DNA from 3 places in the Variovorax pasteuri genome. Region 3 is predicted to be linked to each of the others. Evidence: riboswitches for the same ligand, from Rfam matches in the RefSeq annotation. Region 3 holds a riboswitch; each other region holds the start of a gene.

Region 1 (3,266 bases), on a different contig from region 3:
CTTCTCGATGCGGTAGGCCGCCACGGTCCAGGCGCCGCGGTTGTCGGCCAGCTGGCGCTTGTAGCCGACCTCCACTTGCTTGCCGGTGCTCAACTCGAAGGGCACCTGCGCGGCCGAGGTGCTGATCAGCGAAGTGAGCGGGTCGGCCGCGCGCGCCACCTGCGCGTAGTACGACTGCGACGCATCGGGCGCGTACACCACGCCGAGGCGGCCGGTGGCGTACTCGAAGGTCTTGCCCAGGTTGTTGGCGGCGTTCAGCAGGTCGGTGCGCGCGACCTTGGCATGGTCCCAGCGCAGGCTGCCCACCACCGACCATTGCTCGTTGAAGGCCAGCTTGTCTTCGGTGAAGAAGGCGTAGGTGTCGGTCTTGGTCTTGTAGCGCGGCGTGTAGGCCACGGGCGAGGCGTAGTAGCCGGGGTTGAACACGAACGGGTCGATCACCGAGCGCCCGCCGTAGGGCGAGTCGTTGCTGTGCTGGAAGTCGATGCGGTTCACGTCGAAGCCCACCAGCACCTGGTTGGCCAGCCCGAACACGCTGTGCTTGAAGGTGGCGTCGGTGCGGTTGCCGATCTGCTCCTGGTCGTGGCCGATCTCCAGGTAGTCGCCGCGCGTCACGCGGCGCGTGGTGGCGTTGAAGCTGTAGGTCTCGCTGTTGCGCCAGTGGCGCTTGCTCTCCAGGCGGTAGAGCTGGTTGCGCACGGTGACGGCGTCGTTCGGCGTCCACTGCGCGTCGAGCCGGGTCCATTTGTCGCGGTACTTGATTTCTGCGTCGTCCAGGTTGTAGTTCTGGCGCAGGGTCTGGCTGTTCAGGCGGCCGTCGATCAACGGCACGCCGTAGTAGCGCTGCGGGGTCTGGCGCCCTTCGTCGTGCGAGAGCGTGAACTGCAGCTGCGGCGACACGTCCAGGCGCACGGCCGCGCCCACAGCCAGGCTCTCGGCCTCGCCGCGCTGCATGAAGCCGTCGGTGGTGCGGTGGCTGATGTCGAAGCGGTACGACAGCTTGTCGTTGATGGCCCCCCCGCTGCCGAAGGCCGCCTGGCGGGTGGCGTCGGAGCCCAGCGTGAGCAGCGCCTCGTTCCGGATGGGGCCGCGCGTGGGCTTCCTGGGCACCACGTTGATGGCGCCGCCGATGGCACCTTCGCCGTACATCACCGAGGCCGCGCCGCGCAGCACTTCGATGCGGTCGACCGACCAGGTGTCGAACGGAAAGGTGACGGTGCCAGCGCCCGCATACAGGCGCGTGCCGTCGAACAGCTGCATCACCGAGCCGTGGCCCGTGAAGCCGCGTGCCGCCATCGCGGTGCCGCCGTTGCCGGGCCCGGGCGAGCCGGTGATGCCGGTGGCACGGGTGGCCGCGTCGACCACCGACACGTCGCCGCGCGCGCGGATGGTGTCACCCGTCAGCACCTCGATGCTGGCCGGCGTTTCCAGCGGCGTAAGGCCGAGCCGGCTGCCGGTGGACGTGGGCTCGTCGATGGCCAGCGGGGCCTGCCGGTCGGCCTCGATCCGTACCGGGTTCAGGGATGGGCTCTGGCTGGCGTCGGCCGCTTCAGCCGGCTGCGCAAGGGAAACGCAAGGCCCGAAGGCCAAGCCCAACCCCAGTGAAAGGCCTGAAAGGCGTGAAAGACCGGACAGCCGCGCCCGATGAAAGGGCACGCGCGTAACCGTGCCCGGGCGACTTCGCGCCCGTGTTGCTCGACCCATGTAGCTTCTCCTTCGGCCTGCGTCCCCGCAGGCTCACGACCGATAAAGGACGCGACGGGAGAGGCGAAAGGGCTGCCACGGTGAGCGCAAGCGCGAAGCGGCAGGCCCGGACACGCACTCCCGCTGCGTCCGAAGGCGGTTGCGAAGGCCGGTATCCGGGCTCGCGGAGCGCCGCTGTGTGCCGAATGGAGCACACGACGACCGAAACCCTCGCCTTCCCACGCCGAAGCGCAGTGACTGCCGAGCCTTCAAGAAAGAGGCTCGCGCGTAAGGATTTCCAGATCCGCTGACCGTTGCGGGGGCAGCGCAGGCTTTGACGCGTCTTGAACGACGCGGCGCACCTGCTTCCCGTTTAACCCCAGGGCCATGCGACATGGACCCGGGGCACCTTCGAACCGTGTTTGGGTGCAGTTATAAAAAGTTACCGCACCGAACCGGCGGGATTATAGGGAGCCGGGCGTGCCGTCGGGCCCGAACAGCCGCCGCATCATGGCCACGCCGGCCGCCAGCGCGTTCGAGTAGGTCGGATACGGCTGCAGCGCCGCTTCGAGGGGCGTGTAGACATGGGTGCGCTCGCCGGCCGCACCGGCCGCACCGGGAATTGCGGCGGGGTCGTCCACGGCTTCCATCAGCACCCAATAGAACTCGCCGACCTCCAGTTCGTGGATGGTGAGCGCGATGTTCCTGGGAGAGGGCATGGGCGGTATGAAAAGGGGCTGAGTGTTGAATGCCTGGAGGACGCGAGCCGTTGACAGCTACCGGGCTTCTCCTACAGAGCACACCGGTGGCCCGGCCTACTGTTTTACATGCAACCCGTCAGCGGGTCCCTGTTCTTTGCAAAACCTTCCCAGGAGGCAACATGAAACCCTTCAGCCTTGACCCGAGCATGCGGGCGACCATCGGCGGCGCGTTCTATCCGACGGGCTACTCGATGGTGATGTTCGCCAAACTGGAAGACGCCAGCCGCGTCGGCCAGCAGTTGATCGACAACGGCATGAGCGGCGACGACATCTTCCTGCTGCCGCCGCAGGCCGTGCTGTCGCAGATCACGCCGACCGTCGAACTCGCCGACGACCCGTTGCCGTCCGCCGGCACCGAAGGCGCCACCGTGCGTGCCTACACCAAGCTCGCGCAGGAAGGCCATGCCGCGCTGCTGGTCAAGACCGAGGACCGCGAAACCGCCGACAAGCTGATGGAGGCGGTGCGCACCGTGCCCTATGCCATGGCGCAGCGCTACCGCACCCTGGTCATCGAAGATCTCTGAACCCGGCGTGCCGGTGGGCGTGTGTATCAAGCCGGCACTGCCATCGACACGGCGCGCTGCACCACGTCGCGGGCCATGGCCTGTGCCAGTTCGTGTTCGCCGAGGAACACGGTGGCGGAGGTTTCCTGCGTGAGCAGGCGCGCCTCCTGCTCGTTGTGGCTGCGGATCACGGTCTGGATGGTGGGATTGAGCGTGCGCGCGGTTTCCATCATCTGGCGCACGTTGATGGCGTCGGGCGTGGCCACCACCAGCACCCGGGCGCGCGCAATGTGCGCCTGGATCAGCACCGCCGGATCGG
Region 2 (3,266 bases), on a different contig from region 3:
CTTTCATGGCTCGCTCAGGCGCACGTAGGTGGCCAGCAACGCGCTCTTGGCGGCCACGCCCAGTAGCACCGGGTTGGCGGTGCTTTCGATCACCGGCAGCCGTTCGCCCAGGTGGTCGAGAAAGCGCTGCAGCGCCTCGCCCAGCCCGGTGTCGGCGGTGATCGGCTGGATGGCTTGCGACAGCAGGGCGCCCGCGGTCGTCTCGGTGGGCGCAGTGCCCAGCGCCGCGAGCGGCACCACGCCGAGGTAGCGGTTGTCCGCATCGACCACGTACAGGTACTTCACCGGGTGCTGCAGGAAGATCCTGCTCATCGCCTCGCGGTCGGCGCCGGGGCCCACCACCGTTTCGGCCGGCTGCACCAGGTCGCGCATGTGCAGCCCGCGCAGGCGCAACTGCGTGTCGCGCTGTTCGTTGCGCCGCAGCGTGATCTCGTACATGGAGCCCGCATTGGCCGAGCGCGCCACGAAATACGCGATGACGCTAGCGGCCATGAGCGGCAGCATGACCTGGTAGCTCAGCGTCATCTCGAAGATCATCAGGATCGCCATCAGCGGCGCCTGCGTGGCACCCGCCAGGAACGCGCCCATGCCGACGATGGCGTAGGCGAACGGCGCCGAGGTGGCCGCCGGCCACAGCGCCTGCACCCCCTGGCCGAACAGCGCACCGACCATGCAGCCGAAGAACAGCGCCGGCGTAAACACGCCGCCCACCGCGCCCGAGCCGGCGGTGGCCAGCGTGGCGGCTGCCTTGGCGAGCAGCACCAGGGCGATGAAAGTCCACGGCCACGGCGTGTGCAGCACCGCGTTGACCACGCTGTAGCCGTTGCCCCACACCTCGGGTACCGGCACCGAGATCGCGCCCATCAGCAGGCCGCCCAGCGCCAGCCGCCAGGGCAGCGCCAGCGGCAGCCGCGAGAACAGCGCCCGGCTGCCCTGCAGCGCGCGCAGGAAGCCGATGGCCGCGAAGCCCAGCAGCACGCCGAGCACGCAGAACAGCACGACCTCGGTGCCGTGGATCTCCGGGAACGCCGGCATCCGGTAAGGCGGCTGGTAGCCGGGCAGCGCCCGCATGGCGACGTTGGCGACCACCGAGGCGATGATGATCGGCCCCACGCTTTCCATCGCGATGGAGCCCAGCACGATCTCGGCCACGAAGAAGGCGCCCGCGATGGGCGCGTTGTAGGCGGCGGTCAGGCCTGCCGCCGCCCCGCAAGCCACCAGCAGCCGCAGCCGCTCGACCGGAAAGCGGAACACCCGGCCCAGCAGCGACGCCGCCAGCGCCGCGAGCTGCACCATCGAGCCTTCGCGCCCGATGGAGCCGCCGCTGCCGATGCTGACCAGCGACGACGCGCTGCGCACCAGCGTCTGCGCCACCGGAATGCGCCCGTCGCCCAGCACGATGGCTTCCATGTAGTCGGAGGTGGCGCTGCGCGAAGCGATGCGTTTGGCCCACACCAGCAGCAACCCCGCCACCAGCCCGCCGAGCGTGGGGCAGGCGACGCGCGCCCACCACGGCAGGCCTTTCGCCATGGCCACCAGCCCGTTGCCGGGGCCGAGCACCAGGTGTTCGAAGTGATAGAGCGCCGCGCGGAAGAGTTCGGTCGCCAGCGTGCCGAGCAGCCCGGCCACGATGGCCCACAGCAGCATCGATTGCCAGCCGGAAACACCCAGCAGACGCTGCAGCGCCGAACGAAGATTCAGGAATACCGAGGCGGGCCGCATATGGCGACCGATGTTAGCGGTGAGGCGCAACTTTCGACTTAAGGAAGAGCCCGCAGGGCCTAAAATGCCGCCCGTTGGTGCTTGCGGCCTGGTTCACATGCCGCGGTTCAACGGGAAGCAGGAGTGGAAGCCCCCCGACCTCACGCAGGTCGGTTCAAGGCCGAAGCCGCCTGCGCTGCCCCCGCAACGGTCAAGCAGACGGCGCCGCAAGGCGCCAACCCCTTTCCATCCAAGCCACTGGGCGCCCTGAAACAGGTGCCTGGGAAGGCGGTGGGGGTTGTTCTGCCAGCCCGGATACCGGCCAACAAGGCGGCTGCCGCATGCGTGAACGATCCACGCAGGGGCAGCCATGGCGCCCATGGCGCCGGCGGGGAGGCCGGCGAGGGGTATAGACGTTCGTTCGGTCCATTCAATGATTTCCCACGTTTGCTTTTCCAGCGGCCGCGCGCCTGTGCGCCGCCTGCGTTTCGCCTGCCTGCAACTGCCTTTGGGCGTGGCGCTGGCGTCCGCCTTCGGCGGCCTCGCCCATGCCCAGGAAGCCCCGGCCCTGAGCGAAACGGTGGTCACGGCCAACCGCACGCCGCAGGCGCTGTCCGAACTGGTGGGCGACGTGTCCATCGTCGACCGCCAGGCCATCGAGCGCAGCGGCGCGACCGGCGTGGCCGACGTGCTCGCACGGCTGCCCGGCATCGAGATCTCGCGCAACGGCGGCGTGGGCAACACCACCAGCCTGTTCATCCGCGGCGCCGAAACACGCTTCACGGCCGTGTACCTCGACGGCGTGCGCATCGACTCGCAATCCACCGGTGGCGCCGGCTGGGAAGGCATTCCGCTGTCGCAGATCGACCGCATCGAAGTGCTGCGCGGACCGGCCGCAGCGGTGTACGGCTCGGACGCCGTGGGCGGCGTGATCCAGCTCTTCACCCGGCGCGGCGAAGAGGGCGTGCGGCCCTACGCGGGCATCGGCTTCGGCAGCAAGGGGCTGCGCAAGATCGAAGGCGGCGTGAGCGGCAAGTCGGGCCTGCTCGACTATGCGTTCGGCGTGGAGCACGAGGAAAGCAAGGGCTTCAACGTGCAGCCGGTCGACAAGCGCACCCCCAGCAAGGACGGCTTCACCAGCCCCGACCGCGACGGCTACCGCAGCACCTCGGGCAACGTGAAACTGGGCCTGCAGATCACGCCGGACCAGCGCCTGGACGCCACGCTGCTCAGCAGCGACATCACGGCCGGCTACGACGCCACGGTGTCGTACCGCAGCCGGCTGCCCATCACCTTCGCCAACGACCAGGCGAACAACACGCTGCGCACTGCCGGGCTGACCTGGTCGGCCAAGTGGAACGACGTCTACAGCACCCGCGTGCAGGTGACCGACTCGCAAACCGTCTACAAGACGCAGCCGTCGTTCTACCGCACCGAAACCAAGCTGCGCGGCTACCTGTTCCAGAACGAGTTCCGCTTCGGCCCGCACCTGCTGAGCGCCACCTTCGAACGCCGCGAAGACGCGCTCGAAAACGCGCCCACCACCTCGTCGAAGCTGCTGTCGC
Region 3 (3,266 bases):
TCGACTCGGGTGCGTCCAGCCAGCTGCTGGCCGACCTGCAGATTCCGCTGTCGAAGCTGCTGCACGGCGAGCAGAGCTTCAGCTACCACCGGCCGGCCTGCGTGGGCGACACGGTGACGGTGCGCTCCACCATCACCGACATCTACGACAAGAAGAACGGCGCGCTCGAGTTCGTCGTGAAGACCTCGCGCGCCACCAACCAGCGCGACGAGCTGGTCGCCGAACTGCGCGCGGTGATCGTCTGCCGCCACTGAAGGAACACCGATGAATGCCCTGACCTGCGACGCCGTTCAAGTCGGCGACGAACTGCCCGCGCTGCAGCTGCCGCCGGTGAACCGCACCGCACTCGCGCTGTTCGCGGGTGCCTCGGGCGACCACAACCCGATTCACATCGACACCGACTTCGCGCGCAAGGCGGGCATGCCCGACGTGTTCGCGCAGGGCATGCTGGGCATGGCCTGGCTCGGGCGGCTGCTCACGCAGTGGGCGCCGCAGTCGCAGCTGCGCCGCTTCGACGTGCGCTTCCAGGGCATCACGCACCTGGGGCATGCGGTGCGCTGCACCGGCCGCGTGGTCGAGAAGCTCGAGCACAACGGCGAGCCCTGCGTGCGCATCGAGGTGCTCAGCGCCAACCAGTACGGGCAGACGCGCATCGCGGGCGAAGCGCTGGTGGCGCTGCGCTGACATCACTTCAGGAAAGACAAGAGACATGACACCCAAACTCGCCGGCAAGGTCGCCCTCATCACCGGCTCGGGCCGCGGCATCGGCCGCGCCATTGCCTTGAAGCTCGCCTCCGAAGGCGCGCGCATCGTCGTCAACGACCTCGACGCCGAGCCGGCCGAAGACACCGTGCAGGCCATCCGCGCGGCGGGCGGCGAGGCCGTCGCCTGCGTCGGCAGCGTGGCCGCGCCGGATTTCGCCGAGCGCTTCGTCGGCACGGCGGTGAGCGAATACAAGGGCCTGGACATCGTCGTCAACAACGCCGGCTACACCTGGGACAGCGTGGTGCAGAAGATGACCGACGAGCAGTGGTACGCCATGATCGACGTGCACCTGACGGCGCCCTTTCGCATCCTGCGCGCGGCGCAGCCCGTGATCCGCGCGCTGTCGAAGGCAGAGACCGAAGCAGGGCAACGCGTGGTGCGCAAGGTGGTCAACATCTCGTCGGTGGCGGGCCTCTTCGGCAACGCGGGCCAGGCCAACTATTCGACCGCCAAGGCCGGCATCGTCGGGCTCACGCAGACGCTGGCCAAGGAGTGGGGACGCATGAACGTCACCGTCAACTGCGTGGCCTTCGGCTTCATCCAGACGCGGCTGACCGCCAGCACCGCCGAGGCGTCCACCGCGAACATCGAGGGCCGCGAGATCAAGGTCGGCATCAACCCCGGGCTGCTGGCGATGATGGAGCAGTCCATTCCGCTGGGGCGCGGCGGCACGCCCGAAGAAGCGGCCGGCGCGGTGTACCTGCTGTGCGCGCCGGAGTCCGACTACGTGAGCGGCCAGACGCTGATGTGCACCGGCGGCCTCACCGGCATCTGAGCGCGCTGCCGGGCGGCGAGGGCAGGTCCTTGCGGGGCGCGCCGCGGCATGCGGCTGATACACTCCGCCCGCGTTGTCAGGTGTCCTGGCGCCCCGTGGAAACGGCGGGGCGGCCAGGGTGAAACGGGAAGTCGGTGCGCGGCGGTGGAGAACACCGCGCCATGCCGACGCTGCCCCCGCAACGGTAAGCGAGTCAGAAGCAAGACCCCGGGATCCGGTCCCACGCCACTGTGTCACGAACGGCACGGGAAGGCGGTCTTTGCAGGAGAGCCGACGGCCCTCCGCTCGCGAGCCCGGAGACCGGCCTGACGACCAGCGCATGACCTTGCGGTGGGCGAGGATCGGCGGGCGACGCATTGCGTCCGGCTCGATGCATCAGGTCATCCGCCGGAACAGCATTCGCTGACGCCTCCGATTTCTCCCCCCCGCCGGGTCTTAACGACCATCAGTCGCGCGGCGGGCGCGGAGGAAACATCATGAACGAGCGAGCCATCGCTCCAAGCAGCGCTCCGCAGGGAGCGTGCACGCCGGGAACCGTGTGGTTCGTCGGCGCGGGTCCGGGCGACCCGGAACTCATCACCGTCAAGGGCCGAGGCCTTGTCGAACGCGCAGGGGCCATCCTGTTCGCGGGCTCGCTCGTGAGCGAAGCCGCCACGCGCTGGGCGCCGCCCGACTGCGAAATTGCCGACAGCAAGGACATGACGCTCGAGCAGATGTCCGCGTGGCTCATTGCGCAGGCCGCACGGTGCCATACCGTGGTGCGCCTGCAGACCGGCGACCCGGGCCTGTACGGTGCGCTCATCGAGCTGGTGCAGCCGCTGGATGCGGCGGGCGTGCCGATCGGCGTGGTGCCGGGCGTGTCTTCCGCCATGGCCTCGGCGGCGGCGGCGGTGGAGAGCCTCACGCTGCCCGAGGTCACGCAGACCGTGATCTTCACGCGCGTCGAGGGCCGCACACCGATGCCCGAAGGCGAATCGCTGGAGGCGCTGGCCGCGCACCACAGCACGCTGTGCATCTTCCTGAGCATCACGCTCATGGGCAAGGTCACGGCCGCGCTGACGGCCGCCGGCTGGTCGCCCGACGCCCCCGTGGTGGTGGTCCACAAGGCGAGCTGGCCGGGCGAGGAAAAGATCGTGCGCGGCACGGTCGCCACCATCCAGGCGCTGTGCCGCGAGGCCCGCATCGTGAGCCAGTCGATGATCATCGCGAGCCCCACGCTGGGCGCGCGGCAATGGACCACGCTGGCCAAATCCAAACTCTACGACGCGAGCTTCACGCACCGCTTCCGGCGCGCGAGCGTTCCCGTCCAGACCCTCCTGCAGGACCTTCCATGAGCACCGAAACCATTCTCCTGGTGGGCCACGGCTCGCGCGAAAAATCCGGCAACGACGAGATCGAGGCCTTTGCGGCGCAGTGGCGCGAGCGCCGGCCGGGCTGGCGCATCGAGGTGTGCTTCATCGAGTTCTCCGAGGTCACGATGAGCGAGGGGCTGCGCCGCGCGGCCAAGGGCGCGCAACGCGTGGTCGTGGTGCCGCTCATCCTGAATGCGGCGGGCCACGTGAAGATGGACATTCCGCAGGCCATCGACGGTGCGCGGCTCAAGTTCCCGATGGTGCAGTTCCTGTATGCGCCGCACCTCACGGCCTGCGACCCGATCCTGGCGATCCTGCGGCGGCGCCTGAAGGGCGCGATGCAGGCGCTGGACATGCCCGACCCCACCACCACC

Evidence for each region. A riboswitch is a leader RNA that binds a small molecule or an ion and turns the genes downstream of it on or off. The one in region 3 is predicted to bind cobalamin.
Region 1: another riboswitch for cobalamin. It lies ahead of ACSFBM_RS09595 (TonB-dependent receptor); the one in region 3 lies ahead of cobM (precorrin-4 C(11)-methyltransferase).
Region 2: another riboswitch for cobalamin. It lies ahead of ACSFBM_RS06490 (TonB-dependent receptor domain-containing protein); the one in region 3 lies ahead of cobM (precorrin-4 C(11)-methyltransferase).

The regions. Positions count from the first base shown of each region.
Region 1 is NZ_JBPJZS010000002.1:518,947-522,212, forward strand. Features, by position in the region: gene ACSFBM_RS09595 (TonB-dependent receptor) at 1-1,590, opposite strand, end outside; cobalamin riboswitch at 1,834-2,110, opposite strand; gene ACSFBM_RS09600 (hypothetical protein) at 2,148-2,402, opposite strand; gene ACSFBM_RS09605 (hypothetical protein) at 2,564-2,968, shown strand; gene ACSFBM_RS09610 (cation:proton antiporter domain-containing protein) at 2,995-3,266, opposite strand, start outside.
Region 2 is NZ_JBPJZS010000001.1:1,373,348-1,376,613, forward strand. Features, by position in the region: gene ACSFBM_RS06485 (ClcB-like voltage-gated chloride channel protein) at 4-1,722, opposite strand; cobalamin riboswitch at 1,782-2,042, shown strand; gene ACSFBM_RS06490 (TonB-dependent receptor domain-containing protein) at 2,135-3,266, shown strand, end outside.
Region 3 is NZ_JBPJZS010000004.1:100,689-103,954, forward strand. Features, by position in the region: gene ACSFBM_RS16855 (MaoC family dehydratase N-terminal domain-containing protein) at 1-254, shown strand, start outside; gene ACSFBM_RS16860 (MaoC family dehydratase) at 265-684, shown strand; gene ACSFBM_RS16865 (SDR family NAD(P)-dependent oxidoreductase) at 710-1,540, shown strand; cobalamin riboswitch at 1,602-1,863, shown strand; gene cobM (precorrin-4 C(11)-methyltransferase) at 2,017-2,874, shown strand; gene ACSFBM_RS16875 (sirohydrochlorin chelatase) at 2,871-3,266, shown strand, end outside.